DNA from 4 places in the Methylosinus trichosporium OB3b genome. Region 1 is predicted to be linked to each of the others. Evidence: predicted binding sites of a transcription regulator. Region 1 holds the regulator's gene; each other region holds the start of a gene.

Region 1 (7,430 bases):
TATTGCGCGAGAGCGTCTGCAAATGACCGGAGACGGTGTCGCGATCGCAGCCGAAGCCGAGCCGAATGGCGAGGTCCTCGATAGCGCGATGAAAAGCGCGCGAGTCATAGGGGCCGGCGCCCTCGTCGAGGAGGCCCGCGAGCATGGTCGAGAGCCCCGCCTTGCCGGAGGGGTCCTGGGCGGCCCCGCCGCGCATGGCGAATTCGAGCGCGACCAGCGGAACGGCGTAGCTCTCGACCAGCCACGCCTCCACTCCGCCAGGGGTCACGATACGCTGAATGGTCTCGGCGCGGCTCTTCGCGGGCGCGACGGCGGCGGCTGTCATAATGGAGTTGCTCCTCACGCGGCGAGACCTGCCTCTTCGCCTTCATCGTCCGGCTGCAGAAAGCCGGTCACGGCGCGACGCTTCTGCAGCCATTTGCGCGCCGCCGCGGCGACATCGGCCGCCGTCACCGCGTCGATGCGGTCCGGCCAGGCCGTGACATCGACGACGGCGAGGCCGGTCGCCAGCGATTCGCCATACCAGCGCGCCAGCGACACCTGACTATCCTGCGCATAGACCGCATCGGCGACGAGCCGAGTCTTGGCGCGATTGAGATCCGCCTCGGCGATCTCCTTCGCCGCGAAATCGGCGAGCGCCGCGTCCATCGCCGCGTCGAGTTGCTCCAGCGTCACCTCCGGAGCCGGGGTGGCGAACACCCAAAGCCGCGTGTCGTCGACCGCCGAGCCCATGTAATAGGCGCCGGCGCTCACCGCCAGCTTCTGCTCCACGACCAGCGCGTCATAGAGCACGCTCGAGGGACCGCCGCCGAGCACATGGGCGAGCACCTCCAGCGCCTCCGCCTCGCCCGGCGCGGCCGTGGTGTAGGAGGGCACCAGGAAGACGCGCTCATGCGTCGGCTGCTCGACCTTCTCGTCGGCGAGCGTCACCAGCCGATGGGCGCGCGGCTCCGGCTCGAGCGGGCGCCGACGCGCCGGCGCGTCGGCGCGGGCGGGAATGCGGCCGTAGCTCGCCTCCGCGAGCGCCACGACATTGTCGGCCTCGACATCGCCGGCGACGATCAGGATCGCATTCTCCGGCGTGTAGAAGCGGTGATAATAGGCGAGCGCGTCCTCGCGGCCGAGCGTCTCGATCTCATGGCCCCAGCCGATGATCGGCGTGCCATAGGGGTGATGCGGGAACAGCGCCGCCTGCACCGCCTCGTCGAGCTGGGCGGAAGGATCATTCTCGGTGCGCATGCGGCGCTCCTCGAGCACCACCTCGCGCTCCGGCGCGACGACCTCGTCCGAGAGCACGAGATTGGTCATGCGGTCGGCCTCGAACTCCATCAGAGTGCCGAGATGCTCCTTGCCGATGCGCTGGAAGTAAGCGGTGTAGTCATAGCTGGTGAAGGCGTTCTCCTGGCCGCCGAGCTCGGAGACATGATTGGAGAATTCGCCCTGCGGATGGGCGTGCGTGCCCTTGAACATCAGATGCTCGAGAAAATGGGCGATTCCCGACTTTCCGCGCGGATCGTCGGCCGAGCCGTTGCGATACCAGACCATATGGGTGACGACCGGCGCGCGTCGGTCGGGGATGACGACGATCTCCAGCCCGTTGGCGAGGCGCGTGTGGACGACGCCGCCGGCGCCGCTCTGGCCTGCGCCGGCGTCGATCCTGGCCGCATTGGTCTTGGCCGCGCTTCCCTCGGCGAGGGCTGGCTGTGTCATCGGCGTGATTTCCTTCCTCGATCGTTGGGCGCGCATCCCGTCCCGGGCGCTGTCTCGCTCGCCAAGAGAAATCGGCGCCAGTCCGGCCGCGAGCGCTTCGACGTGAGCATTCGGCCTATATAAGCGCGAAAGCGCCTCCTGTCAGGCGCCGCCGGCGATCGCGAAATCGTGAGAACCATGCGGTGGCAGACGCGCGGCCTTCCCTCGCCGCCCTCCGCAGGTGTATTCAACGGGCGTCCGGCGCCGACAAAGGCGCCAAATCCAGGTGCCCCATGGCGGACGTCGGCGAAACGCCGAGCAGCTTCAAGCGACTCGCCTTCCTCTCCTCGGGCACGCGCGAGGCCGACGAGGCGAGACAGAGGCTCGTCGCCAAATATGGCGACGCGCCGCCCGAGGACGCCGATTGCATCGTCGCGCTCGGCGGCGACGGGCTGATGCTGCGCACGCTGCATCGCTTCATGGGCGCCCGCAAGCCGATCTACGGCATGAACCGCGGCTCGGTCGGCTTTTTGATGAACGAATATCGCGAGGCCAATCTGCGCAAGCGCATCGCCGGCGCCAAGCCCTCGATCATTCATCCCCTGCTGCTGCGCGCCACCAACACTCATGGCGACGAATTCACCGCCCACGCCATCAACGAAGTGTCGCTACTGCGGCAGAGCTCGCAGATCGCCAAGATCCGGATTCTGGTGAACGGGCAGGAGCGCATGCCGGAGCTCGTCACCGACGGCGTGCTGGTGGCGACGCCGGCGGGCTCGACCGCCTATAATCTCTCCGCCAATGGCCCGATCCTGCCGCTCGACGCTCCGCTGATGGCTCTGACCCCGATCTCCGCGTTTCGGCCGCGGCGCTGGCGCGGAGCGCTGCTGCCCGACGTCGCCAAGGTGCGCCTCGAGGTGCAGGAGGCGGAAAAGCGCCCGGTCTCGGTGGTCGCGGACCACGACGAATTCCGCGACGCGCTTCACGTCGATGTCGAGATGGATCACGCGACCGAGCTCGTTCTGCTCCACGATCCCGGCCATTCGCTGGAGGAGCGCATTCTGCGGGAGCAGTTCGGTTGACCCCGGTTCCGAGTGGAGGTGTCGAAATGCAGCATCTGCGTCGCGTCGGTCTCGCATTCGCCTTTGCGGCGCTCGCGTCAGCGACCTCGTTCGCCCAGCAGCGGCCGCCCGGCGGCTTTCCGGGCGGCGCAGGAGGAGGCGGGCCAGGAGGAGGCCGCGGGCCCGGGCCGCAGGGCGAGGACGCCGTTCTCGCCACCGCGAGCGAATGGGGCGGGGCGCAGGGCGTGTACACCTGCGAGCAATGGCGGCAATATCTGCAGCGTATGTATAATGTCGCCGACAAGCGCCGCCGCGGCTATTTCGACGCGCAGGACTTCGAGAGAATGCGGCGCATCAGTCCGGTGTTCCGCAGCGCGACCTTCGATTATTTCGACATGTCCGGCAAAGGCCGCGTGACGAAAGCCGAGTTCCTCGCCTTTCCGAGCCCCTTCTTCCAGCGCTACGATAAGCGAGGAACCTGCCGCGTCCAGCAAGAGGAGCTCGCGCGCGCGAGCTCCGGAGGTTCTGGCGGTCAGCGGCCATCCGATGGCGACGCCGGCTTTCCCGGCCATTCTCGCGGCGGCGGCTATGGCGGTGGTGGTTATGGCGGCGGCGGCGGTGGGTTCGGCGGCGGTTATGGCGGCGGAATGGGCGGCGGCGGTTTCGGCCGCTGACGCGCTCAGCGCCGATCCGCACGCCATTTCGGCGCCTCCGGCGCGGTGAAATCGAACGTCCACAGGAACGGCCGCAGCGCGTTGACGCCGAGAATGAGCGGCGCGTCGCGGCCGAGAACGCCGCGCAGCGAGCCGAAATCATAAGCGATCACATAAAGATCGCGCAGCGTTCGGCCGGCGCCGAAATCGATTTCCGCGACCTTGTAGAGCTTGGCGGAAAGCGCCGCCCCGCCGGCGTCGCGCGCATGGGCTTGCTCATGCACGGGCCTGAACAGCGATCTGTGCCGCTCCACGAAACGGCGGTCGACGGCCGACAGCTCCGCCCCACTGTCGATCAAGCCAGCCAGCTTCGCGCGGCCGAGCCGCGCCTCGACGCCGACGAGCCGCCCGTCCGGCCCGAGCCGGCGCGCCGGCGCGAGCGGGCCCGCAGCGCCTGGAAAGGCCATTCGCCGCCCATCGACATCGAGAGTGAAGCGGGCGTTGTGGAAGAAATCGAGCCCGAGCAGATCGTCGCCGGCCCCGTCCTCGCAGCGCGTCACCACATATTTCGCCCGTCCGATATTGTTCCCCTGCTCGGCTACGAGCTGCACATTCTGCGCCTCGACGTCCGCGCATCGCGTGACCGCGCCCGACGCCGATTCGGACCGGCTCTGGCCGACCAGCGGAAGCTCCGCATTCCAGGGCGCGGCGCGCAGCCGCGTGCTGGAGGCGCCGGTGTCGAGACGCATGGGCCCCTGCACATTGCCGAAACGCGCCGCGACATGGATGCGGCCGCCGCCATGCTCGCCATCGGTCACGTCGAGGGCGACGACGGAGCCTTCGGCGAACGCCGCGCGGCTCGGCGCGAGCAGGCAGGCGAGCGCGGCGATGAGGGAGCGGAAACGAATCATCGAGTATCCTTCGGGCGCTGGACCTCGCCAGTCTCCGCTATTTCGGCGCGTCCGCAAACCGGCGCCGAACCGGCCTTCGGCGTCGCGCGACGGTCACGTTTTCGCCTTGCAATTCAGCTTGAGATGAGCCAAGCGCGCGGCGCGCTCTGAAAGATCACCGGAGACGAATCGATGAGAATGAGACTGGCAGGACCACTCGCGGGCGCTCTCGCGCTCGCCTTCGCGGCCTCTGCGACGACGCCCGCCGCGGCAGGCGATCCGGGCGCGGCGATCGCCGCCGGCATCGGCGGCTTCGCGCTCGGCGCGCTCGCCGGAAGCTCCGCCCGCCCTGCGCCGCCGCCGCCGCCGCCGGCCTATTACGGCGCCCCTGCCTATTATCCCGCCCCCGCTTACGAGGAGGCGCCGCCGCCCTATCGCTGCTGGCGCGAGCGTCGCCCGGTGTATGATGAATATGGCGTCGTCATCGGCTCGCGCCGCGTCCGCGTCTGCGAGTGACGAAAACGCGTCGGCCGACCGCGAGCGATCCGGAGCCGCTCCCGGATCGCCCCTCCTCGCGGAGGCTCGGCTCGAGCCGAGCAGAAAATTCAAGGCGCAATTTCTCGGCTCCCTTGCGGAACGCACCGCGAACGCATAGAGTGACGTTCATGATTTGTTTATGAACGCGCATCACTATGCGCCGCGCCACGGTTCGGCGCCACGGGGGCTCCTCGCAATGCTGACCAAGAAACAAAGCGACCTTCTGCGCTTCATCCACGAGCGTCTGAAGGAGACCGGCGTGCCGCCTTCCTTCGACGAGATGAAGGACGCGCTGGATCTGCGCTCGAAGTCGGGCATTCATCGGCTGATCCTCGCTCTCGAGGAGCGCGGCTTCATCCGCCGCCTGCCCAACCGCGCCCGCGCGCTGGAAGTGCTGCGACTGCCCGAATCGGCGACGCCGCGCGCCGCCGCCCGCGGCGGCAAGTTCTCTCCCTCGGTCATCGAGGGAGCGCTCGGCCGCGTCCGTCCGATGGCCGAGCGCGCCGAGAGCGAGGTCGATCAGCAGGTCGCCGTGCCGGTGATGGGCCGCATCGCCGCCGGCACGCCGATCTCGGCGCTGCAGAACCGCAGCCACACCATCTCCCTGCCGCCCGATCTGCTCGGCGGCGGCGAGCATTTCGCGCTCGAAGTGCGCGGCGATTCGATGATCGACGCCGGCATTCTGGACGGCGACATCGTCGTCGTGAAGAAGCAGGACAGCGCCGACACCGGCGACATCGTCGTCGCCCTCATCGACGACGAGGAGGCGACGCTGAAGCGGCTGCGCAAGCGCGGCGCCTCGATCGCGCTGGAGGCCGCCAATCCTGCTTATGAGACGCGCATCTTCGGACCCGACCGCGTGCGCATCCAGGGCCGCCTGGTCAGCCTGCTGCGCAAATACTGACGCAGCCGCCGCAGCGGCGCCGCCACGATCTCGCCGCCCTTTTTCGCCATCGTCCGAGCTTCGAGAAACGGCGCGCCGTCGCTGTTCGCGCCGCGCGCGGCTCATCACTCGGTCTGGACGGGATCATGTCGCATTCGACCAGCCTTTCGCGCGAGCTCGATCGTCTGAGGACAGGCCTGCACCGCGGACGGCTCGCTCTGCTGGGGCTCTCGCGCGGCTGGATCGCGGCGATGCTCGCCGCCGCCGTCCTCGCGCTCGCCGCGGCGATCGCGCCCTGGACCTTCTCGACCGGCGCCATGCTCGAGGAGATCGCCGGACAGATCGAGGCCTCTTCGGGATTGCGCGCCGCGGCCAAAGGCCGCTCGACCTTCTCGCTGCTGCCCAGGCCGCATATTGCGATAGACGACGTCGCCTTCGCCGATCCGAGCTTCGCTCTCACCATCGAGGCGGAGCGGCTGCGCGGCAATGTCCGTCTGCTGCCGCTGCTGACGGGTCGGCTGGAGCTCGCCAACGCCGAGCTGCTGCGTCCGCGCATCCGCATCGCGCTCGACCGCAAGCCGATGACCGCGAGCGGCGCCGCGGCGCGCGCCGCCGCCGCGCGGCCGTCGACGCCGGAGGCCGAGACGGCCGATCGCGCCCCGCTCGGCTCCGTGGCCATCCTGTCCGGCGCCGTCGCCGTCGTCTTCGAGGACGGGCGCGAGGAACGGATCGATATGATCGACGCCACGCTCGATTGGAGCTCTGTCGGCGCGCCGGCCACGCTCGACGCCGCCTTCTCCTGGCGCGGCGAGCGGCCGCGGGCGATGCTGTGGTTTCAAAAGCCGGGCGCGCTCCTGCGCGGCGAGGCCTCGCCGATGATGATGAGGATCGACTCCGTCAGCCTACGGATGGAGGCGGATGGCGTCGCTCAGAGCGGGCCCAAGCCGCGCTTCACCGGCCGCCTCTCGGCCTCCTCCCCGTCCTTGCGCGATGCGCTGCGGCTCGCCGACGTCTCGGCGCCCCTGCCCGGCCGGTTCGAGAATGTGCAGATCGCCGCCAAGGCGAGCGTCGGGCTGCGCGACTTCCAGCTCTCCGACCTGCATTTTTCCGCCGACGAGAATGATTTCGAGGGTGTCTTCGGACTGCGCCACGACGGCGACCGGCCGATCCTGCACGGCACGCTCGCCAGCAGCTTCGTCTCCCTGAAGCCGATGATCGCCGACGCTCCCGCGCTCATCGGACCGGACGGCCAGTGGAGCCGCGAGCCTTTCGTGCTGCCGGACATCAAAGGCGCCGATGTCGATCTACGGCTTTCGGCGGCGCGGGCCCGTCTGCTGCGGCTCAATATGGAGGATGCAGCGATCTCGCTGATGCTGCGCGCCGGCCGCATCGAGGTCGCGCTCACCGAGGCGCAGGCCTATAAGGGAACGATCAAGGGTCGGGTCACGCTCGCCGCCAATGCGGCCGGGGTGCTGGAGCTGCACGCCAATGCGCAGACGCAGGCGGTCGACGCCGGCGCGCTCGCATGGGATCTCGCCGCGCGGCCCGACCTCGGCGGCAATCTCGACGCCAACATCGTGCTCGACGCCGCCGGCGACAGCCCTGCGGAGATGATGCGCGCGCTCGACGGGCGCGCCAGCCTCGTCTTGAACGAAGGCGAGGTCGGCGGCATCGATCTCGAGCGGGCGCTACGGCGCGCCGACAAGCGCCCACTATC
Region 2 (7,430 bases), 940 kb from region 1:
TCTCGACACGCCGCTCGACGCCGAGCCCATCGCCCGCCGTGCGATGGAGATCGCCGCCGAGATCTGCGTCTACACCAATACGAACATCGTGGTCGAAGCGATCTGATCGCGCCCGCCGCCGAGGAACTTTGAACATGGCCGATTTTTCGCCGCGCGAGATCGTCTCCGAGCTCGACCGCTTCATCGTCGGGCAGAAGGACGCCAAGCGCGCCGTCGCCGTCGCTCTGCGCAACCGCTGGCGGCGCCTGCGCCTCGAAGGGTCCATGCGCGAGGAGGTTCTGCCCAAGAATATTCTGATGATCGGCCCGACCGGCTGCGGCAAGACCGAGATCGCGCGCCGCCTCGCCAAGCTCGCCAATGCGCCCTTCCTCAAGGTGGAGGCGACCAAATTCACCGAGGTCGGCTATGTCGGCCGCGACGTCGAGCAGATCGTGCGCGACCTCGTCGAGGTGGCGATCATGCTGGTGAAGGACAAGCGCCGCAAGGATGTCGAGGCCAAGGCCCAGCTCGCCGCCGAGGAGCGCGTGCTCGACGCCCTCGTCGGCCCCGCCGCCTCGCCGGCGACGCGCGATTCCTTCCGCAAGAAGCTGCGCGCCGGCGAGATGAACGACAAGGAGATCGAGATCGAGATAGCGCAATCGGGCGCGCAGATGCCGATGTTCGAATTGCCGAACATGCCCGGAGCGAGCGTCTCCGCCTTCTCGATCGGCGACATCTTCGGCAAGGCGTTTCAAGGCCGCGCCAAGCGCCGCAAGATGCAGGTGAAGGACGCGCATGCGCCGCTGCTGGCCGAGGAGAGCGAGAAGCTGATCGACCAGGAGGAGAGCGTGCGCGAGGCCATCGCCGAGGTCGAGAACAATGGCATCGTCTTCCTCGACGAGCTGGACAAGATTTGCGCCCGCGAAGGACGCGGGGGAGCCGATGTCTCGCGCGAAGGCGTGCAGCGCGACCTGCTGCCGCTGATCGAGGGCACGACGGTCGCGACCAAGCACGGGCCGGTGAAGACCGACCATGTGCTGTTCATCGCCTCGGGCGCCTTTCATGTGGCCAAGCCCTCGGACCTGCTGCCGGAGCTTCAGGGCCGCCTGCCGATCCGCGTCGAGCTCGCCTCGCTCGACGAGGAGGACTTTCGCCGCATCCTCACCGAGACCGAGGCCTGCCTCACCAAGCAATATGTGGCGCTGCTGGCGACCGAAGGCGTCGCCCTGGATTTCGCGCCCTCGGCGGTGGACGCCATCGCCCGGGTCGCGGTGCAGGTAAATTCATCGGTCGAAAACATCGGCGCGCGGCGCCTGCAGACGGTGATGGAGCGCGTGCTGGACGAGGTGAGCTTCTCGGCCTCCGACCGCGCCGGCGAGACGGTGACGATCGACGGCGATTATGTCGAGAAGCACATCGGCGACCTCGCCAAGAACAGGGATTTGAGCCGTTTCATTCTCTGATCGCAAAATGGCGAAGACGGGCTTGCGGCGCGCGGCGGGCTGAACTATACAGCCCTCACGCCGGCGGCGACGAGTCGCCGGAACGCTCCGCCCTTTCCCAAGAGGGCCGGAATACCCCTTCCAAAAAAGGGGAAAAGTGGGGCCATAGCTCAGTTGGGAGAGCGCTTCAATGGCATTGAAGAGGTCGTCGGTTCGATTCCGTCTGGCTCCACCAAAGACCATCGACAAAAATAAGTGACTGCAACCGGGCCTCGCCAAACATTCCCGGCAATCCCCACTCGAGCGAAGCAGACGAACCATCGCGGTAAGTGAGGCCTTAACATATCCTTCTCTTAGGGCCTGAGCTGCGGGAAGCGCGTCGTGCTCTTCATCGGCAATTCGAACATCGCCCCGCCCTCGACCCTCGTCGCCAAATCGATCATCCCGTCCCAGACGGCGAGGAGGCGCTCCGCCTGCTTCGTGAGCTTGCTCTTGTACAGGGCTCGGGACATGAAAAACCCGATCAGCCTCGAATTCCTGAAAACGTGATACTCGGCCTTGTTTTTGGTGATGCGGCGGTCTGCAGAGATAATCACCCACCTGCCCTCGCGGCTCAAAGCCTCGATCCATTCGATATCTTTTACGGATGGCCCGAATTTCTGGCGAAGATGCACGACGCTGTGCTCGCCTTTGAAAAGCTCGTCGAGGGCTCGCGCGAGCACCGGAGGAAGATGCTCGTCGATGAGAATGTTCACGCCGCCCGCAATGACGCTTCGAACTTCACCGAGTCGCGGACAGCGCCGATAGAGACGTCGTAAATCATCGCGACCCGTTCGACCGACCCCTCCGCTTCGACCGCCTCCGCGAGCGCGACTGTCGGAACGCCGAATTCCGCCGCGATCGGCTGGCCGAAGGCTCGGCCCGGATCGACGACGATCGACTCCTTTCCATTGAAAGGCCGCCAGCGCGTGACCACCTCGTCCGAGACATCCAAATCCCGAAACGTGCGCTCGACCACTCGCTTGAACGCATATTGCCGCTTCTTCAAGTCCAGCAACTCGCCCTCGCCCGAAAGCTCGAGGCTTTCCATGAAGATCGTCCGACCGTCTGTCTGGAAGCGTCGCGTCGAGAACGGTCGATCGTCCTTTGCGCAGTCGCGCGCGAGCGCTAGGCAATCGCGAATCGTCTTCAGCCCGAGCCCCGCATCGAGGAAGGCTCGCACGAATCGCAGCTCGATCAGATCCCGAAATCCAATCTCCAGGCGATCCTCGAATCGAGGGAGCTGCGGCGTCCACAAGGGCGGAACTTCCGTCACTTCCCTATCGTTCTTGTAAGAATATCCGCCGAGCCACCGCCGGATGCTCCGCGCAGGCGTCTTGATGAGCCGAGACGCCTCTGGAATGGTGTAAAAGCCGATTCCGATCGGGATCTCGTCAGCGGGTCGCAAGTTGGAACGCATAGGCGGTTTATACACCTGGATGGCCTAGGAGCCCAGAGAGGGGGCTGTTTCGGCCGAGGCTCCATCCGCCGATTCCCCGTTGCGCGACCGCTCCGACTCGCTATAACCATCGAACATCGCGGGCGTGGCGGAACTGGTAGACGCAGCGGACTCAAAATCCGCCATCCTCACGGATATGTCGGTTCGACTCCGACCGCCCGCACCAACCCTCCCTCTTTATCTCGAGACGCCGCGCGCAGACGCCGCCCTCCGCAACGTGAGCGGGAGCGGGAACTGGCGCTGGAAAACGCCCGATTATCGGATATGATTTTCCCTCGAGCGCGGCGCGCCGTTCCTGTGGCGACAGGGGGCGCGCTGCGCGCGACTTCAGCCTCGTCGAAGGCTGACGGCCGCGGCGCAGAGGCGGAGCCGAGGCCGGAAACGGAGCGCGAGGGAGAATTATCATGCCCGACGGTCTTGTCCCGTCACGGCGGTCGATCGATGGGTTTCGCCGCCTTTGGTCCACGCCCTTCGCCGGCCTCCTCGGCGCGGCGCTGCTTCTCGTCGCCTTCGCCGGCCCCGCCTCCGCCCATGGGCGGCTCGGCGCGGCGGAGGGTCGCTGCCGGCTGTTCATCGGGCCGGACATCATGAACTTCACCGGCTATCTGCCGGACGCCTCGAAGAACGAGTTCTGCGAGGACATTCCCTCCACCGGCCATATGATCATCGCGCTCGACGCCGAGCAGGACGAGCTGCGCGAGATGGCGATCGACTTCCGCATCGTCAAGGATGTTGGCGGCGAAGCGAAGGAGAACGCCGATCTCGACGCGGTGACCGTCGCCTATCGCCCGCCTCACGTCTACCCGAACGGGACGATCAACTTCGAGCATGTGTTCCCGGAGGCGGGATTCTTCGTCGGCATCGTCACGGCGACCGGCCCGCACGGCGAGCGCTGGGTCTCACGCTTTCCCTTCTCGGTCGGCGAGAGCTTCTTTCGCACCCTGCCCTATTACATTCTGATGGGCCTCGGGGTCATCGGCCTCTTCTTCGTCTATCTGAAGCATCGCCCGACGGCGCCGCTCAAGACGACGACGACGCGGCCCGAGCCGGCGGAGTAGCGCCGACTCAGCGGCCGTCGATGCGATCGGCGAGCAGGGCGATGGTCTTGGAATAGACCTTCGCTTTGTTCCATTCGAGCAGAACGGGAAAGTTGGGCTCGCCCTCGTCCCAGCCGGCGCCCGCCTTCCAGCCGGAGCCATGCAAGAAATTGGCGGTCGAGGCGAGAACATCGGCGGTGTCGTGAACGAGGTCGCGCGAGCCGTCGCCGTTGAAATCCACTGCGAATTTCAAATAGGACGACGGCATGAACTGGGTCTGGCCGATCTCGCCGGCCCAGGCGCCGCGCATCTTGTCCGGCGAGAGATCGCCGCGATCGACGATGCGCAACGCGTCGAGCAGCTCGCCGCGGAAGCGCTCGGCGCGACGGCAATCATAGGCGAGCGTCGCCAGCGCGCGAATCGTGGCGAAGCTGCCGTTGAAGGAGCCGAAATCCGTCTCGAGGCCCCAGATCGCCACCAGCACCGGGCCCGGCACGCCATAGCGCTGCTCGATCTGCCGGAACAATCCCGCATGACGCTGCAGCAGCTGACGACCCTTGTTGATGCGGAACGAATTGGCCATGCGCGCGGAGAACTGCTCGAAGCTCTGCCGAAACACTTTTTGGCCGCGATCATGGGAGATCACGGAGCGGTCGTAATAGACGTCGGCGAAGGACGCCTGGATCGCGTGCTGCGAGATCCCCGCCGCCGCCGCCTCGCGCTTGAAGGAGTCGAGCCAGGGCTCGAAGCCCTCGGCGCTGCGGCCGCAATCGACGCCGCCCTCGGCCGCCCCCGCGCCCGAGCCGACCAGCAGCGCCGCCGCCAGAACTATCCCTCGAAAATGACTGTGCCCGCTCATCTCACGTCTTCCGATCTCGCGCCTTCGCGCGTCGCATGGTCGTCCGCAGCTCAGACTGACGCCGATTCACGGCCTTTTTGCGCGCGGCCATGCCGGAGCGTCGCGCTCGAACGGCGACATCCGCCTGAGCAAGCTCGCCCCAGTCTGGCGCCGAGGCGTTAGCACGACGTTGCCGGGATGGCGAGAATCGGCCCTCCGAGGGGCGCCATCCGCTCGGCCCCCGCGCCGCCTTGGTCTGTTCCCATATTGTTCTTGCGCGGGCGAGCGGAGCGCGCTAGCATTGTGAGGGTCGAGCTTTATTCGGCGCGCGCAGCGGGCGGGGACGCGGGCATGGTGGTCAGAGTCGCAACCGTGGCCTTCGAGGGGATAGAGGCGAAACCCGTCGACGTGCAGGTGCAGATCGCCAATGGCAATGTCGTGTTCACTCTGGTCGGCCTCGCCGACAAGGCGGTGGCCGAATCGCGTGAGCGCGTGCGCGCCGCGCTCACCGCCTCGGGACTGGCGCTGCCGGCGAAGCGCCTGACCGTCAATCTGGCGCCGGCCGACATGCCCAAGGAAGGCAGCCACTATGATCTGCCGATCGCGCTCGGGGTGATGGCGGCGATCGGGGCCATCCCGTCCGATGCGCTCGACGGCTTCACCGTGCTCGGCGAGCTGGCGCTCGACGGGACCTTGACGCCGGTCGCCGGCGTGCTGCCGGCCGCGGTCGCCGCCAACACGCGCGGCCATGGCCTGATCTGCCCACGTGAATGCGGGCCGGAGGCGGCCTGGGCGTCGAGCGACATGGAAGTTATCGCGCCGCGCTCGCTCATTCAGCTCGTCAACCACATCAAGGGAATCCAGGTCCTGGCGCGGCCGCTACCCGCGGTGCGCGCGCCGGCCGGCGACCTGCCCGATCTTTGCGACATCAAAGGCCAGGAGAGCGCCAAGCGGGCGCTGGAGATCGCGGCGGCCGGCGGCCATAATCTCCTGATGAACGGCCCCCCGGGCGCCGGCAAGTCGATGCTGGCGGCGCGCCTTCCCTCGATTCTTCCGCCGCTGCGCCCGCGCGAGCTGCTCGAAGTGTCGATGATCCATTCGGTCGCGGGCGAGCTCGCGGGCGGCGAGCTCACCGACCGGCGGCCGTTTCGGGCGCCGCATCATTCCGCCTCCATGGCGGCGCTGGTCGGCGGCGGAACGCACGCACGCCCGGGCGAGATCTCGCTCGCCCACAATGGCGTGCTGTTCCTCGACGAATTGCCCGAATTCCACGCCCAGGCGCTCGACAGCCTGCGCCAGCCGCTGGAGACGGGAGAGGTCGCGATCTCGCGCGCCAATCACCGCGCCGTCTATCCGGCGCGGTTCCAGCTCGTCGCGGCGATGAATCCGTGCCGCTGCGGCCATGCGCTCGATCCGGGCTTTGCTTGCCGGCGCCAGCCCAATGAACGCTGCGTCGCGCAATACGCCGCCCGGCTCTCCGGTCCCCTGATCGACCGTTTCGACCTTCGCATCGAGGTTCCCGCTGTGTCGGCCGCCGACCTCGTGCTGCCGCCTCCGGCGGAAGGCTCGGCGCAGGCGGCGCGGCGCGTCGCCGCCGCGCGCGAACGTCAGAGTCTGCGCTATGAGCGCATGGGCCTCACCCCGACCACCACCAACGCCTCGGCGCCCGCCTCCACGATCGAAGCCGCAGCGCGGCTCGACGCCGGCGGGACGGCGCTGATTCGCGACGCCTCGGACCGGCTGCAGCTCTCCGCGCGCGGCTTTCATCGTGTGCTGAAGCTCGCCCGCACGATCGCGGATCTCGACGGAGCAGAAGCCGTCGAGCGCCGCCATCTCGCCGAAGCTCTCGCCTATCGCGGCGAGCGCAGGGGAGCGCGGGCCGCGGCTTGAACAACGCGTTCAATTTCAGGATTCATACTTTCTCCCATTCCGTACCGGATGATCGCCATGGTCGCAGCCTATCGGGAAATCCGGATGTCCTTTCTCTTGCAGACGCTCGCCAGTCTCGCCGCCGCCAGCCTGCTCGCCGGCGCAACCTTCTGCTGCGCGCGCCTCTTGCGGATGCGGCGACGCTCGGCGGTCGAGTCCGAGCTCGAGGGACTGCGGGACGAGATCTGGGAGCTGCGGGCGGCGGCGGCGGCGCGCGACCGCGCCGAGGCGGCGAGCCTCGCCAAGTCCCGCTTTCTGGCCACGGTCAGCCATGAGATCCGCACGCCGCTCAACGGCGTTCTCGGGCTCGCCCAATTGCTGGCGGCGACGCGGCTCGACGCCGAGCAGGCGAGCTATGTCGACGCCATTGGGGCGTCGGGGCGCTCGCTCGCGCAGCTCATCGACGACATTCTCGATTTCTCCAAGATCGAGGCCGGCAAGGTCGAGCTGCGCATCGAATCCTTCGCGCTCGCGCCCTTGGTCGAAGGGGTCGTGGAGCTGCTCGCCCCGCGCGCCGAAGCCAAAAATCTGGAGATCGCCGGCTTTATCGCGGCGAATGCGCCGGAACGCATCGAAGGCGACGCCGCGCGCGTGCGCCAAGTGCTCGTCAATCTCGCCGGCAACGCGGTCAATTTCACCTCCGAGGGCGGCGTCGGCCTCAGAGTGGAGATCGACGCCGAAGGCGCGCTCGTCTTTCGCGTGGTCGA
Region 3 (7,430 bases), 900 kb from region 1:
CTCAAGCTCGCCGTCGATCGACAGCTCGGCGAAGGGAAAGGGCGAGGCGTCGTCGCGCTCGGCCGCGATCAGAGCGCGCAGGCGCTCCACCGTGTCGCGCCGCGCCGCGGCGACGGCGACGGCGAGCGCCGCGATCTCGCGCTCCGCCGCCGTGAGCCAGCGGCTGTCCGCCTGCTCCTCAGCGAGCAGGCGATTGCGGTTGCGCAAGGCCCGCTCGAGGCGCGCCGCGCGCGCGCCATGCTCGGCGTCGACGCTCATCGTCAGCCGATCGAGGAAACGGCGCCGATCGCCCGCCGATCCGGCGAAGAGTCCGTCCATCGCCGGCGTCAGCCATAGCGGCCGCAGATGATCGGCGAAAGCGCGCGCGGAGGAGACCGGAACGCGATCGATGCGGAAGCGGCGCGCGGGAGTCTCGCCGGGCGCGCCGATCTCGAAGCCGTGCCCGAGCTGCATGAGACGGTCGTCGCTGTCGAGATCGATCGAGACTGCGAAGCCCCCCGCCCCCTGGCGCCGCGCGCATTCGGCGATCTCGGCGCCGCGCAGCCCGCGGCCGGGAGAAAACAGCGACAGAGCCTCGAGGATGTTGGTCTTGCCGGCGCCGTTCTCGCCGGTCAGCGCGACGAGCGGCGACAGGATCGCGATATCGAGCGCGGCGTAGGAACGGAAATCGGCGAGCCGCAGCCGGCGCACGCGTGGGGCGAGGGGCGGATCGGCGCTGATCATCGAGCCTGCAATATCACGTCGGCGACCCGAGCCGGACGATAGGTGCAAAAAAACCGCCGCCGGACGGGTGGCGTCCAGCGGCGGCCGATTCGCTTCCGCTATGCGGACGTCAGATCCTTACTGAACCTGCAGAACCTTGTCGCCATAAGCGACGCAATCGCACTTCTGGAAGCAAGCGGCGGAGTCCGCCTTGAGCTTCGCCATGTTGGAGCTGTAGTGCTGCTTGCCGCTGATCCAGCCGTCCTCGCACTTCTCCGAGCACTTCGCCTGCTTGTCCACATCCACGTCGGCCTTCTTGGGGTCGCATTCCGCGAAAGCGGCGCCGGAAGCCCCGACGAACAGAGCGGCGGCGGCGATAAGGGCGTAGAATTTCATCTCTGTCTTCCCTCTTCTTCTCTTGACTTCATTCTTGCTTTTCGACGCCGGCGTTCCACCCTTGTCAGCGTGACCTCGGCGTCGTCGATCCTCTAGAAATCCTTCGCTTCTGGCAAGCGCGGCGGAGCGGCGTCGGACCTTGGGTCTTGCGCCGTGCGCCGAACGGACAGCCAAATCGTTCTCGTGCGAGGCCTCGCGCCGGTCGCGGTCGTCGGGCTCGACGCACGAACAGTCGGGACCCGCCGAGTGCGAAAGCCGAAGCCGTGTTTCCACGAAAGCCGCAGCCGCCGTCGCCGGGACGCGAATTCTTCCTTCCCTCTTCTCTTCGGGGGTTCGACCCTTCTTCTTGTTCTCGGGCGCGTTGCCCCGTGGGGCAAATAGGCCGTTCTCTACGGAGCTGTCAACAATAGACGACAGTTTCGTTACGCGCGTCTCGCGAGCGGCTCGAAGTCCTGCAATGCAACGCGCTGTCGAGGCCGACGATCAGAAGGGAATGTCGTCGTCCAGCTGATCGGAGAGGCGGCCGCCGCCGGCCGGAGCGGGCGCGGGCGCGCGGTCGCCGGACGAGCGCTCCATCGGCGAGGAGCGTCCGAAACTGGAGCCGCCGCCGCTGCTCGATCCATAGCCCCCGCCGCCGCCTTCATAATCACCGGCGCCGGCGCCGCCGCCGCGACTGTCGAGCAGCGCCAGCTCGCCGCGGAAGCGCTGCAGAACGACATCGGTCGCGCGGCGCTGAATCCCATCCTTGTCCTGATATTCGCGCGTCTGCAGCTGGCCCTCGAGATAGATCTTGGAGCCCTTGCGGCAGTACTGCTCGGCGATCTTCGCGAGATTCTCGTTGAAGATCGACACATTGTGCCATTCGGTGCGCTCGCGCCGCTCGCCGGTGTTGCGATCCCGCCAGCTTTCCGACGTCGCCACCGAGAAGGAGACGACGCGGTCGCCGGAAGGAAGCGTGCGCACCTCCGGATCACGCCCCAGATTGCCGACCAGGATCACCTTGTTGACGCTGCCCGCCATCGCCTTCTCCCTTCAGAACCCGGCTACTTTAATTCGAACCAATGGACGCCGGCGGATATAGGTTCCGTTGTCCACAGTAAAGCGCCCGCTTATGTTCTATTTTCGTTCTAGCAGCACGCCGCCCCTCGCGCAAGCGGACCGCGCCGCGCTTTCGCCGGGAGCTCTGTCGCGCGAAGCTCTCGCGGGCGCGCTCGCAATGCGCTAGAATCTTATCCGATCCGATTGGATCGGATAAGATTCTAGCGCTCTTTCGCTCGAGCGAATTCTGATCGATCGAACGATTCCGTTCGATCGGAAAGCGCTCTAGAACGACCCATCGCAACGGGCCACTCTCATGCCGCTCTATTTCGCCTATGGCGCCAATATGGACACGGCCGCGATGGCGCGGCGCTGCCCGCGCTCGCGCCCGCTCGGCCGCGCCCGGCTCGCCCGTCATCGCTTCGTGGTGCTGGAGACCGGCTTCGCCGGCGTGATGCGCGACAATCGCGCCGATGTTCATGGTCTTCTATGGGATCTCTCCCTCGCCGATGCGCCGGCGCTCGACCGCTATGAGGATGTGGCGCGCGGCCTCTATCGAAAGCTCGTGCTGCCGGTGCTGCGCGAGCGCGCGGCCGGCTCGGTCCATGCGCTCGTCTATGTCGGCGCCGCGACGCGTGAAGGCGCGCCGGCGCCGGGCTATATGGAGAGCGTCGCCGCCGCCGCCCACGCGGCGGCGCTGCCCGCCGCCTATGTCGCTCATCTCGACAGCCTCGTCCCTCGCGCGCCCCTTCGCGGCGCGTCTTCGTGAGCCGCGCCATGACCAGTTCCGCCCCTTCCGTTCCCCTCGTCGGCTCGCTCGCCGAGCTGCGGCGCCGCGTCGCGGACTGGCGCGCGCGCGGGGAGAGAATCGGCTTCGTCCCCACCATGGGCGCGCTGCACGACGGCCATCTCTCGCTCGTCGAGGAGGCGCGGCGGCGCGCCGAGCGCGTCGTCGTCTCGGTGTTCGTCAATCCGACCCAATTCGCGGCGAATGAGGATTTCGGCCGCTATCCGCGCATGCTCGAGGCCGATCTCGACCGGCTCGCGCGCGTCGCCGCCGACCTCTGCTATGCGCCGGCGGTGGAGGAGATGTATCCGCCGGGTTTTTCAACCGGCGTGACCGTCGGCGGGCCCGCCGAAGCCGATCTCGAGGACCGGTTCCGACCGACTCATTTCGCCGGCGTCGCCGTCGTCGTCGCCAAGCTGCTCAATCAGGCGGAGCCGGACATCGCCGTGTTCGGCGAGAAGGATTACCAGCAATTGCTGGTGATCCGGCGCATGGCGCGGGACCTCGACCTGCGCGCCGAGATCGTCGGCGCGCCGACATTGCGCGAAGCCGACGGGCTCGCCATGTCCTCGCGCAACGTCTATCTTTCGGATGAGGAGCGGCGAGTCGCGCCGGCGCTGCATCGCGCGCTCGTCGCGGCGGCCGGGCGGATCTCGGCGGGCGAGCCGATCGGCCATGTGATGGGCGAAGCGCGCGAGGAGGTCGCGACGGCGGGCTTCGCCATAGATTATCTCGAGGCGCGCCATGCGCTGACGCTGGCGCGCATCGCGCGTCGGCAGGATGGCCCCGCCCGGCTGCTCGCCGCCGCGCGCCTCGGCGCGACGCGGCTCATCGACAACATTGCCGTCGAGGAGGCCCGATGAATTTCCAGGATCGCCGCATTCTACGCATCATCGTGGAGGGCCGCGTGCAAGGCGTCGGCTTTCGCGCCTTCGTCGCGCGCGAGGCCGGGCGGCTCGCGCTCGAAGGCTGGGCGAGCAACCGCCGCGACGGCTCGGTGGAGATTGTCGCGGGCGGTCCCGCGGCGGCGATCGAGGCGCTCGTCGCCGCCGCGCGGCGCGGACCGCCGGCGGCCCGGGTCGACGCGCTGCGCTGCGACGACGCCGAGGAAGCCGTCCTGCGCGAGGGCGCGGGCGACATCGGCTTTCCGCCCGCATGATGATCGACGATCGCGAGCGCGATCGCCTCGCACTGGCTTTCGCCGATCTTTCGGCGCGCGCCGGCGTCATCGCCATGGATGTTCTCGCGGCGCCCGATATCGTCGCACGGCTCAAGAACGATTCGAGCCCGGTCAGCGAGGCCGACGAGCGGATCGAGGCCATGCTGCTCGCCGAGCTCGCCATCATCGCACCGGGCGTTCCGATCGTCGCCGAGGAGGCGGCCGCCAAGGGCGTGATTCCCGGCGCCGCCGACCTCTTCCTGCTCGTCGACCCACTCGACGGCACGCGCGAGTTTCTGGCGCGGAGCGGCGAGTTCACCGTCAATATCGGGCTCGTCTGCGACGGCGTCCCCTGCGCCGGCGCCGTGTTCGCGCCCGCGCTCGGGCAATTATGGTTCGCGGGCGCGCTCGCCTATGGCGCCGCCGCCGCCCCCGGCGCGCCGGCGCCGCCGCCGGACGCATGGCGCCGGCTGGCGACGCGGAAGACTCCGCCGACCGGGCCGACGGCTCTCGTCAGCCGCTCGCATATCGACGCGGAGACCCAGGCCTTTCTGCGCGCGCATGGCGTGACGGAGATTCGCGACGCCGGCTCCTCGGTCAAATTCTGCCGGCTCGCGGAGGGCGGCGCCGATCTCTATCCCCGCTTCGGGCCGACCATGGAGTGGGACACCGCCGCGGGCGACGCCGTGCTGCGCGCCGCCGGCGGCGCCGTGCTCGATCCCTCCGGCCGTCCGCTGCGTTACGGCAAGGCCGAGGCCGGCTATCGCAACGGCCCCTTCATCGCGCTGGGAGATCCGACCGACGCAAGATTTTGTTAAGCTTCGCGCGAGATTCTTGGCCTCGGCAAGCGTGGAGCCGGCTCGGCGCTCGCGCCTCGCCGAGGAGTTTTCCGCATGAGCGCTGCGTCTTCGTCCTCCCGCAGGGATATTCTCGCTCTCGCCGGCGCCTGCGCGCTGGCGCCGGCCCTTCCCGCCTTTGCAGCCCGTGAAGAGCGGCCCGAGGACATGTCGGGCGACGAGGTGGTTCGAAGCGGCCACCGCTTCTTCGGCTCCATCGCCCGCAATCTGGCGCTCGCCGTACAGGAGGCCGCGCGCCGCTGGGGCCAGCCCAACGCCTATGTGCTCGGCCAGGAGGCCTCGGGCGCCTTCGTCGGCGGGCTGCGCTATGGCGAGGGCGTGATGTTCACCCGCAACGCCGGCAAGAAACGCGTCTATTGGCAGGGACCGACGCTCGGCTTCGACGCCGGCGCCGACGGCGACCGCACCATGATGCTCGTCTACAACCTGCCTTCGGCCGAGGCGATCTACACGCGCTTCGGCGGCGTCGACGGCTCCGCCTACCTCGTCGGCGGGCTCGGGCTGACCGAGCTGATGGCGGGCGATATCGTGCTCGCGCCGATCCGCTCGGGCGTCGGCGCGCGCCTCGGCGTCAGCTTCGGCTATCTGAAATTCACGCGCGAAGCGACCTGGAACCCCTTCTGACGGGCCGCGCCCTCCCCGGCTCTTTCCACCTTGCGACAGATCGTCGCGCCGTTCGCGCCTCGTCTCGGCGGCCGCAGGCGCGTAAGCTGCGGACAAGCGCTGGATCGCGAGACGCCGGTCGAGAGGAGCTCATGCGGAACGCCGATGACAGCAGAGAGATGGTGCGGCTCGCCGCCATCATAGCGATTGTCGCAGTCGTCTCCATGGCTGTCGCGGTCGGCCTGCGCATGTGGAAATGATCGCACCCCGCGACAGACGCAAAATCCGGGAGCCGCCCGGCAGGACGGCTCCCGGATTTTTTGTCGAAGCTTAGTCGCTCGGAATCAGAAGCCGCCGTGCGAAATGATCGGCGCGTAATGGATGAGCGTGAAAATCAAGCCCACCGCACCGAGGAACCAAGCGAGCGACTTGACCATCTCCTTGCCGGACCGCTGCATGGGATTGTCGGACATCATTTTATCTCCACCGACGCTTCTGCTCACGACAGAAGGATGCTGAGCGCAGAAGCGTCGAGACGCCCCAGCATGTTTCGTCGCAGTACGATGCATCGCTGTGCGGAGCAAGCCTTTTTTTTGAGCTAAATGTGCTTTTCTTTCAAATGGTTCTGACAATGTTCGAGCGCGCGCCCCCGGCGCGCCGCTAATGCGGAATCGCGCCGCGAGCACGCTCGTGCGGGTCAGAGTGAATTGGAGTCTGGCCCCGGTTTCATCGTGACCTATCCCGATACGTATCCGGGAGCCGCCCCGCCGGGAACGTCTCCCGGACTGCTCGTCGCTCCGACGAACCAGGCGAGCGACCTCACCGTTTCCTTGCAGGACATTTTCAAGGGACTATCAGACATGTTTAAATCTCCGCCGACGCTTCTCCTCGAGACACCGAGCGGAGAACCGTCGAACGCCACCTCTTTAATCGTACTACGATGCAATCTCACGATACGCAACCACATTTTTTGCATTAAATCATTTATTTCAAATAGTTATGCGAACACGCGAGCAGGCGCCGCGAAGCGGATCGCTGACGCGAACTCGCTCCGTCGACACGCTTCTCGAGCGCGTGATTATTCAGATTCCGGCGCCCGCTCGTCGTCGCGGCGCTCCTTCGTGTCGTCACCCCCGTGCTCGCTTCGTCCCGACGACGCCTCGCCGCGCGTTCGCCAGCGCTCCATCGCCTCGGCGTCATGCGCATGCATCGCGTCCGGCGCTTCGACCGCGGCGTCGATCGTGACCTCTCCGGCCTTCTCGAAGACCAGGGTCATCTCAGCCGCCCAGCCCACCGGATTCATCTTCGATATGTCGACGAGCTCCACATGCGAGCCGCCGGGCGCCATGGTCACGCGGGAGAGCGGCGGCAGATAGATCGCGTCCTCGCGCGCGACGAGATGCGGAGCGATATGAAACTGTACCGAGCGGAAATCGGCGGATTTGACGCCGATCAGCCGGTCGGGCCGGTCGGCGGAGTTGACGACCAGCATGTAGAGCTGCGCGCGCGTCTCGCCTTCGAGCGGCGCGCGCAGCCAGGGATGCTCGATCTTGATCTTGCCCACGGCATATTCATGCGCGCGCGCCGCGAACGGCCGGCCGAGAAGGCCGGCCGCGACCGCAGCGCCGGCCGTGAGAATGCGTCGTCGATCAATGTTCATCGCCGCCTCCGTGGATCGCCGCGCGCCCGGCGAACGAAGACGAGAGGGCCGCTGACGCGGCCCCTCGGCTCGGTTCACGCTTTGGCGGACGGCTTCTTGTTGAAGGAGTTTTTGTACCAGAGACCGAATCCGACCAGTCCCAGGGCGGCAAAAAACGTCATGACCGTGATGTCGCGCGTGGCGGTTTCACCGACCGAGAAGGGAAAGCGCGACACATAGACTTTCGTC
Region 4 (7,430 bases), on a different replicon from region 1:
TCGGGATTGCGCGGGAACAGCCGGCGCATTTCCTCGGGCGGCTTCATGTAGCGGTCGCCGTGCTCGCGTCGATCGCCGAGCTCGTCGATGGTGACGCCGTGGCGAATGCAGGTCACGACATCCTGCAGCATTCGCCGGTCGGGCGCGTGATAGAGCACGTCATTGGTGACGACGCTCGGCACGCGCATCCGCGCGGCCATGGTCGACAGCTCGTGGATGCGAAGCTGGTCGTTCGGGCGCCGGCGAAGCGTCAATGCGAGATAGGCGCGGTCGCCGAAGGCGTCGCGCAGCCGGCGCAATCGCAGGCCGCAGGTCTCATCGGCCTCGTCAGGAACGAGGATGCCGATCAGGCCCTCGCTGAAGGCGACGAGATCGGCCCATTCCAGGAGGCATTTCGCCTTGCCGCCGCGCCTCTTGCCGAGCGACAGCAGCCGGCAAAGGCGGCCATAGGCGGCGCGGTCGGTCGGATAGACCAGCACCGACATGCCATCGATGAGATCGAGGCGACAGCCGACGATGAGGCGCACGCCGGTCGTCTTGGCGGCCTCGAATGCGCGCACGACGCCGGCCAGCGAGTTGCGGTCGACCACGGCGACCGCTTCGACGCCCTGCAGCGCCGCCTGGGCGAAAATCTCGTCGCAGGATGACGCGCCGCGCAGAAACGAAAAATGCGATGTGACCTGCAGCTCGGCGTAGCGGAATGGGCCGCTCATCCGAACACTCCGTGCAGGAACCAGCGCTGCGAGCCGCTGTTGGGATCCTCGCCGTCCCCGGAGCGGAAGATCCAGTAGCGTTCGCCGGCGTCGTCCTCGACGCGGAAATAGTCACGCACGGCGGTCAGCTCTGCGTCGCGCCGCCACCACTCGCCGCGGATGCGCTCGGGTCCGTCGGCCCGGCGGACGCGCCGCCTCACGCCACGCCAGGTGAAGGCGACCGGCGGATGATCCGGCAGGGCGGCCAGCGTCTCGATCGGTTCGGGCGACGCCAACAGCCGCGACGGCCGCGGCCAGCGCCCCTGCCATGTCTCGCCGGTGTCGGGCGCCATGGCCGGAATTCGGAGCACCGAGCGCTCGGGCGTCTCGGTGGCGACCGGCGCAGCTCGGTAGAGGCTACGCTCACCGACGCGGTTGACGAGGGTGTCGACGAGATCGGAGACGTCCGGCGTTCCGTCATCGACCATCGTGGTCAGGATCTGCCTTTCCGCGAGCGGCTCGGCCAGTGTCGCGGCGAGGCTGAGGGTTTCGATGCCGAAACCGGGCTCGATCGTCTCGATCTTGTCGATCAGGAGCCGCGTGAGGCGCTTCACGTCGCGCACCGGCATGGCGACCCCGACACGCACCGCCTGCAGGCGATCGTCCACCCGGTGACAAATGAGGTCGAGGCGCTTGGCTCCCAGCCCTTCGGCCTCCAGCCCGGCGCAGAGCTGGGCGACCAGCTCGCCGATATGACGAGCTATGGTCTCGGCCGCGCCGATGGGCTCCGCGAAGTTGCGCCTCACCTCGATCAGCTCGTCCGGTCGGATCGGCACGATCGGTTCGCTGAGAATTCCGAGGGCCTGATCGATGCGGCGCCCGAGCTGCGGCCCGAAGCGCAGAGTGAGCGGCGCGCGTGGTTGCGCGAGGAGATCGCCGATCCGCTCGAAGCCGAGAACATGGAGCGCCGCAACCATGTCGGCAGGCAGGCGAAGCGCGGCGAGCGGAAGGCCCGTCAGCACGGATCCGCTATGACCGAGCGGCGCGATCAGCACAGGCCGCGCGGCGTAGCGAGCCAAGGCGTGCGCCGCGCCCCAGCTGTCGGCGATCGCCGCACGCGCACGCACGCCGGACGATGCAAGCCTGTCGATCAGGCCGGCGAGCATGGGTTCTTCGCCGCCGTGGAGATGATCGGCTCCGGTAGAGTCGATCACCAAGCCATCCGGGGGATCGGCGGCGACGATCGGCGCGTAGCGTCGGAGCGCCCACAGTGCGAGACGGTCGAGGCCCTGGGCGTCGGCCGCGGGGTCGTGATCTCGAACGACGAGACCCTGCACGAGAATCCGCGCCTTGGCGGCTGGCATTCCGACGCGCGCGCCCGCAGCCATGGCCGCCGCGTCCGCAGCCCGCACCACCTGCCTCCTCCCGTCGTGACCGATCAGGACGAGCGGCGTCTCAGCCGGCGGCGCCGCGTCGCCAGCCTGCCGTCGAAGCCGGTCCGCGGGCCAGCTCGGCAGGAACAGCGAGACGACCCGAACCATCACACGCCTCCACTTCGAAATCCGCGCTTTCACCGGCGCGGACGCGGATCAGCTCCAGGAGCCAGCGGTGGCGGCCGACGCCGGGAACCGGCAGCGCCGCCGAGGGCATGACCGAGACGCGCCATCTGGTCGCCGCGGCAGTCGGCTGACCGAAGTCTACGGCTTCGGATTGCCGGCGCCAGCGCCGCAACGCGAGTCCGATCGAGCCGCTTCCCTCGGCGCAGAGCTGGAGACGCCGGGACGCTGTCATGTCGAGACGCGCGACTTCTCCGACGACCGCGCCGAGACCGCCGTGCCGCAAGCCTTCCTCGACACATGCCAGCACGGTCTTGTCATTGCCGGCCTCGACATAGATCACGCGATCGGGCGCCAAGCCCGCCTGCGCCAGCGCCGGGGCGAAGAGGTCGGATCGCGTGATGACCCAGAGAACCTTGCCTTTTGTACGCGTCGCGATCCCGGCGGCGAACAGCGCCGCGGCCGCGCCGTCCACTGCGCCATTGCCGCCGCCAGCGATCTCATGGAGCGCGCCCAGGGGGAGACCACCGCCCGGAAGGCGCGCGTCGATGTCGGCGATTCCGAACGGAAGGACCGATTTGACGCGCCGCGTTTGGCCTTCGATCTTCTCGATCTGCGCGCGCAACGACTCTATGGCGGGCTGGTGCCGCAATCGCCTTCTCGACCTCTGGGTGTGGGCTCAACGTCATGTTCTCTAAATGTTCTTCTCTTCGAGGTCGGGAGTCAAGAGGACGGGCTTGCGGATATTTCTCTGCGCGTAAGGCCACGATTCAGGAACGTGAACGTGCGGCGCGAGCTCGCCGTTCGTGAACGGGAAAGAGTAACCGGGACCAGTCTTGCGAGCGGGCGACGACCGACGCCCGATAGGTTAGGATGCGCCATGACGATCAAGATCTACATCGACGGCGACGCGTGCCCCGTGAAAGATGAAACTTACAAAGTTGCCTCTCGCTATGGCTTGCAGACTTTCGTCGTATCTAACAGTTTTATACAAATCCCGCGGTCGCCGCTGATCGCCAGGATAATCGTGGATGCCGGAGCCGACGTGGCCGACGATTGGATCGTAGAGCAGGTCGTTGCTGGAGATGTGGTCGTCACCAGCGATATTCCTTTGGCCGGACGAGTATTGGCAAAGGACGCGCATGCTATCGCACCCTATGGTCGCGCCTTTACACAGGACTCGATCGGTCTGGCTCTCGCGCAACGCTCGCTCATGGAGCATATCCGCTCGACGGGCGAAATCACCGGCGGCCCTCCGCCATTTTCTTCAGCTAACCGGTCGCAGTTCCTTCGAGCGTTGGACCAAGCCATTATCCGAGAGCAAAAACGGCGGCTATGAGCCGATCGGCGCTTTCCGCTCCGGCTGCTCGACGATATCTGGTGAAGAGGTGGCGCCTACTTTTGACCCTTCTCAGACCTTGTGAACGTCTGCTTCCTGGTGCTGGCCGTAGCGATGTTCGCCCAGGCCCAGGCTGCGCGTGGGCGGCTGAGGCGTTGTCATTCGATCTCCCGGCGGCGCGTAATGGGCGCCGTATTCTCCTTTCATCTTTGCTTGGCCGGCCGCCGGAGATCGCCCCAGTCGTTCGGCTGTAAGTGGAAAATGTGTGAGACTACCCCTTCGGCCAAGGCGCGGTCTAAGGCGGCGCTAAAGCTGACGATGGTCTTGGTGATCTCCGGCGCGCGGAGGATTTGCCGCCAGTCCTGCGCCCTGTCTGCCCCACGCTCCCAAGCCAGCAGCTGGACCAATGCCATATGTGCGAACTGCATGCCCTCGTCGCCGACTACGAAATGTCGGTCAATGTGGTCGGGATGGTGATCGTCATGCACCTCCAGGTCCCAAGCCACCAACAACTGTCGGGTTTCGGGGTGAAGGTTAGCGGCGGGCAAACCGCCCCCCTTCGTGAAGCCGACCTTTGCGATGTGCATGCGCCAAGTCTCGACCTTTCGAGTGTCCGTCTCCTCGACCTGTTCGAGCGCATCCTTGCTCATCTCGAAATGGACGCCGGCACCAGGCGCGAGTTTGAATACGCAGTCACCCGCCAGCACGCCGAGAAGGCTCTGGCGCATGGCCTCGCTGTGTTTAATGTTGAAGTTGGTCTTGGCCAGCTTGAGATGGCGCGCGTCGAACAGCGTCCAAAGGCCATGGAACGTCCAGGCGATCAGCAGAGGCTTACTGACCAACGTGGCATAGGCCTTCAGCCTAGCCAGATAGTCGGCACGGAGCGACAGGGTTTGCTTGCCGAATACCTTGACCTCGATCAGGAAGGCGCCCTGCTCTTGGAAGTGCGCCAACAGATCGGGCACCTGGTAGGTCTGGCGCGAGGCGAGCGGAGCCTGTACCTGATCGAGCTTGTGGATCAGGTCGCATTTTCCCAGCCACGCGCAGATCACCTGGAACTGGTCCTCGGCGGGCAGGCCCAAGTTCAGCAGCTTGACCTTGTGTGCGATCTTGGCGGAGTCGGCTTTGATCCCGAGCTCGGCGAGCGCATCCTGGATCAGCCGCTCAAGGTCGTGGGGCAATTCCATGGCGCGTTTACCCCGTCTTTGGTCAGGTCTGCCGCCGGAGCGCCGGAAACAGCGTACTGGCGGGTTGAGAAGGCGTTGCGGTTGAAAAGGTCAAGGCAGACTTGGTCGGACGCGTACGGCCTTCCAGGATCGGCCTTTAAGGCCATCAGCACGCCGTCACCTCCGTAGAGGCGGACCTTAGCGCAAGCGTCAGGCCACTTCGCCGTTCTCGTTGGGCCAATCGCCAGGCACCAGCGCCGGCGGTTTCGTCCATGGCCGCTCGACCAGCGCGGCCTGGAACCAGCCGTCCCGCAGGTTGGCATGTTCGGTGACGATGATCTGGAATCCTGGCGCGTCTACCTCCGTGAAGCGACGCAGGAGTTCGAACAGGCGACGAACGGCTTCGAGATCGGCGTCAGTTTCGGTCGTCTCGACAGAACCGTCGGCGGCCTTGTAGACCGTCTCCGACGGGAAGTAGACCTGGGTCGGCTGGTCAATGAGCAGGAACCGGGGGATCGGCTGGTTGTTGTTGGCCGCATAGCGATGCAGGGCCAGCAGGGCCGCTAGGTGGTAGGCGAGATGGTTTTCGCCGCCCCCGGTCCGGGGCATGTAGATCGGCCGGCCTGGACGATCGATCGCCACGGTTAGGTTGTGCAAATCCAGACGCGCGGGAAATTGGCCAAATTCGCCGCCCAGCGCGGAAATGTAGCCCGACATGTGCATGGCGATGCTGTTAAGCGTGGACACCAGCCGTTCTCTGGAGTCATCAGTGCCGATCTTGCGCTCTAGGTCTTCGGCCTTGGCCTTAAGACGCCGGTCCTCGCGCTCAAGCCGGGCAAGTTCTTCATCGGGCACAAGGCCTTCTAGGAACAGGCTGACTCGACCTACCACGCGGGAGGCCGCATTGTTGCGGTTGCCCATCTGAGCGATGATCTCGCTGCTGGCGATAGCGCCCGATAGCTCCACCTCCTTGTTGCGGATCTGGTCACCGATATCCTGGATGTCCTGGCGCTGGCCGGCGAGGTATTCATCCAGGGCCGGGCGTTCGCCGACCACAGCCGCCATTTCGCGTTCGAGTGATTCAAGCTCGGCGAGCAGGGCGGCGGCCAATGGGGTCTCCATGCCCAGATTGGCTTCGGCGAATGGCCACTGCCACGCTCCGGTCGCGGGGTTTTTGGGCAGGAGCTTGATCGAGGTCAGCCGATCTTTCTGCTCCTCGGCCTCGGTCTCGAAACCCTCCGAGCGCTTTGCGTACTGGATCGCCGCGTCGATGCGCTGCTGAATTTCCCGGCGACGTTCGCGCAGCAACACCAGGTCGTTTTCGATGGCCGAAACGCGCAGGCCATCATCCTCCGGCACAGGCGCGGGCTTCCAGGCCAGAACGCTCCGAAGGAGATCCACCCAAGAACGGGTCTCACCGACATCCAAAAGAGCAATGCCGACGGCCCTGGCCTCGGACAGAAGGCCGAGCGCCTTCTCATCAGAGGTCGCAATCGCGTTGCGGGCCTGTTCCAGCAGTTTTCCGTTGAGACGAATGTCGCGTTGTACGCCGCGAAGACGCGATTCCAGCTCATACTTGTCGCGGGAGGAGATACCGAGTAAAATTGGCAGCGTATCCTTGATCGCTTGCGGTTGGAACTGCTCGTTCTGTCGATAGAATAGCTGGTCCTTGTTGGCGACGATGCCCTGCTTTTGAAACAGGTAGTAGTGCGTGTGCTTGATGTTGGCTTGGTAGCTTTCTCGGGTGCTACTCAGTGGCACATCCGTGACGTTCTCTGGGATGCCCAGGAGGCGTGACAGCAGCGTCTCCACCCCATCGTCATCGTCGTTGACGGTTAGCTCGGCAAAGACCGGCACGTTCAACTGGGCGCCGCGCCTTAACATGGCGAGGCTGCAACTCGCGCGGCCACTGTCGGGCGTGGGTTTGGCGACCAGGACCTGCTCGCCGTCGAACTGGTAGATCACTGCAAACCACGCCACGCGATCGCGGATCACCCCCTCGGGGATGTTGAATGTGGAGCGGCCCATCAAATATTCGAGGATGTCGGACAGCGCAGACTTACCCGTCGAAGACCGGCCCGTGATGACGTTCAGGCCATTTAGGTGAAACATCACGTCGCGGCGGCGGCCATCGTGGCTGTAGATGTGGATGGATTTGATCTTCATGGCCGAACGCCCATCGTTGCGTAGATCGTCACCCGATCACCGATGCGAGCAAACTCCTTCCCCAGATACTTAGCGACCTTCTGGATCGATTGAGTCTCCTCCGAGCCCGTTATCGACTTGCGCACCCCTTGCGGGTTGCCTTTCAAGCGCCCGTCGGACCGCACTTGGGATCGCTCCAAGGTGGTGCAGCAGTCCCAGCGCCTCGAACGTGAAAGGCAGCATGTCCTGGGCGCGACCGCCGAACCCCACGAGCAATTGCGGATGATTGGCGACGAGCTTGAGGAAATAGCTGCGCGTACTCGGGGCAAGGATTTCTCGTGACTGCTTGTGCAGGCAAATTGGCAAAATGAGCGGCACGAGCGAGAACGGAAGACCGCGCTCGTCCTCTTCCTCGAAGGCCACCATGGCCCTGAATAGCACCAGGCCACAGAAGGCTGGGTTGAAGAGGTTTCGGATTTCGATTGGCCGCCGGTCCCAAACCCTCATGCCGCTTTCCCCAGAATTCGGGCCA

Evidence for each region. The regulator LexA, encoded in region 1, represses DNA repair genes until DNA is damaged. The targets are predictions, from matches to a motif close to TGTTCNNNNTGTGTTCNG.
Region 2: CQW49_RS04450 (YifB family Mg chelatase-like AAA ATPase) is a predicted target of LexA. The motif match lies at 5,052-5,069, and genes of this name have one in related genera.
Region 3: ssb (single-stranded DNA-binding protein) is a predicted target of LexA. The motif match lies at 2,211-2,228, and genes of this name have one in related genera.
Region 4: CQW49_RS22525 (ImuA family protein) is a predicted target of LexA. The motif match lies at 2,937-2,954, and genes of this name have one in related genera.

Annotation. Positions count from the first base shown of each region.
Region 1 is NZ_CP023737.1:1,854,956-1,862,385, forward strand. It holds gene CQW49_RS09065 (M16 family metallopeptidase) at 1-325, opposite strand, end outside; gene CQW49_RS09070 (M16 family metallopeptidase) at 340-1,710, opposite strand; gene CQW49_RS09075 (NAD kinase) at 1,983-2,771, shown strand; gene CQW49_RS25085 (EF-hand domain-containing protein) at 2,798-3,424, shown strand; gene CQW49_RS09090 (pepsin/retropepsin-like aspartic protease family protein) at 3,430-4,314, opposite strand; gene CQW49_RS09095 (hypothetical protein) at 4,486-4,809, shown strand; gene lexA (transcriptional repressor LexA) at 5,027-5,734, shown strand; gene CQW49_RS09105 (AsmA family protein) at 5,860-7,430, shown strand, end outside.
Region 2 is NZ_CP023737.1:915,388-922,817, forward strand. It holds gene hslV (ATP-dependent protease subunit HslV) at 1-106, shown strand, start outside; gene hslU (ATP-dependent protease ATPase subunit HslU) at 135-1,442, shown strand; tRNA gene CQW49_RS04420 (tRNA-Ala) at 1,581-1,656, shown strand; gene CQW49_RS04425 (PIN-like domain-containing protein) at 1,775-2,176, opposite strand; gene CQW49_RS04430 (hypothetical protein) at 2,173-2,736, opposite strand; tRNA gene CQW49_RS04435 (tRNA-Leu) at 2,999-3,085, shown strand; gene CQW49_RS04440 (hypothetical protein) at 3,324-3,977, shown strand; gene CQW49_RS04445 (lytic murein transglycosylase) at 3,985-4,815, opposite strand; gene CQW49_RS04450 (YifB family Mg chelatase-like AAA ATPase) at 5,146-6,684, shown strand; gene CQW49_RS04455 (ATP-binding protein) at 6,769-7,430, shown strand, end outside.
Region 3 is NZ_CP023737.1:955,869-963,298, forward strand. It holds gene recF (DNA replication/repair protein RecF) at 1-723, opposite strand, end outside; gene CQW49_RS04610 (hypothetical protein) at 841-1,098, opposite strand; gene ssb (single-stranded DNA-binding protein) at 1,582-2,118, opposite strand; gene CQW49_RS04620 (gamma-glutamylcyclotransferase family protein) at 2,453-2,905, shown strand; gene panC (pantoate--beta-alanine ligase) at 2,914-3,786, shown strand; gene CQW49_RS04630 (acylphosphatase) at 3,783-4,082, shown strand; gene cysQ (3'(2'),5'-bisphosphate nucleotidase CysQ) at 4,079-4,900, shown strand; gene CQW49_RS04640 (DUF1134 domain-containing protein) at 4,976-5,563, shown strand; gene CQW49_RS26020 (hypothetical protein) at 5,887-6,018, opposite strand; gene CQW49_RS04650 (copper chaperone PCu(A)C) at 6,621-7,202, opposite strand; gene CQW49_RS04655 (hypothetical protein) at 7,277-7,430, opposite strand, start outside.
Region 4 is NZ_CP023739.1:21,414-28,843, reverse strand. It holds gene CQW49_RS22535 (error-prone DNA polymerase) at 1-713, opposite strand, end outside; gene CQW49_RS22530 (Y-family DNA polymerase) at 710-2,233, opposite strand; gene CQW49_RS22525 (ImuA family protein) at 2,148-2,900, opposite strand; gene CQW49_RS22520 (YaiI/YqxD family protein) at 3,129-3,587, shown strand; gene CQW49_RS22515 (restriction endonuclease) at 3,791-4,774, opposite strand; gene CQW49_RS22510 (DUF3732 domain-containing protein) at 4,964-6,919, opposite strand; gene CQW49_RS26145 (three component ABC system middle component) at 6,916-7,044, opposite strand; gene CQW49_RS22505 (three component ABC system middle component) at 6,989-7,405, opposite strand; gene CQW49_RS22500 (ABC-three component system protein) at 7,402-7,430, opposite strand, start outside.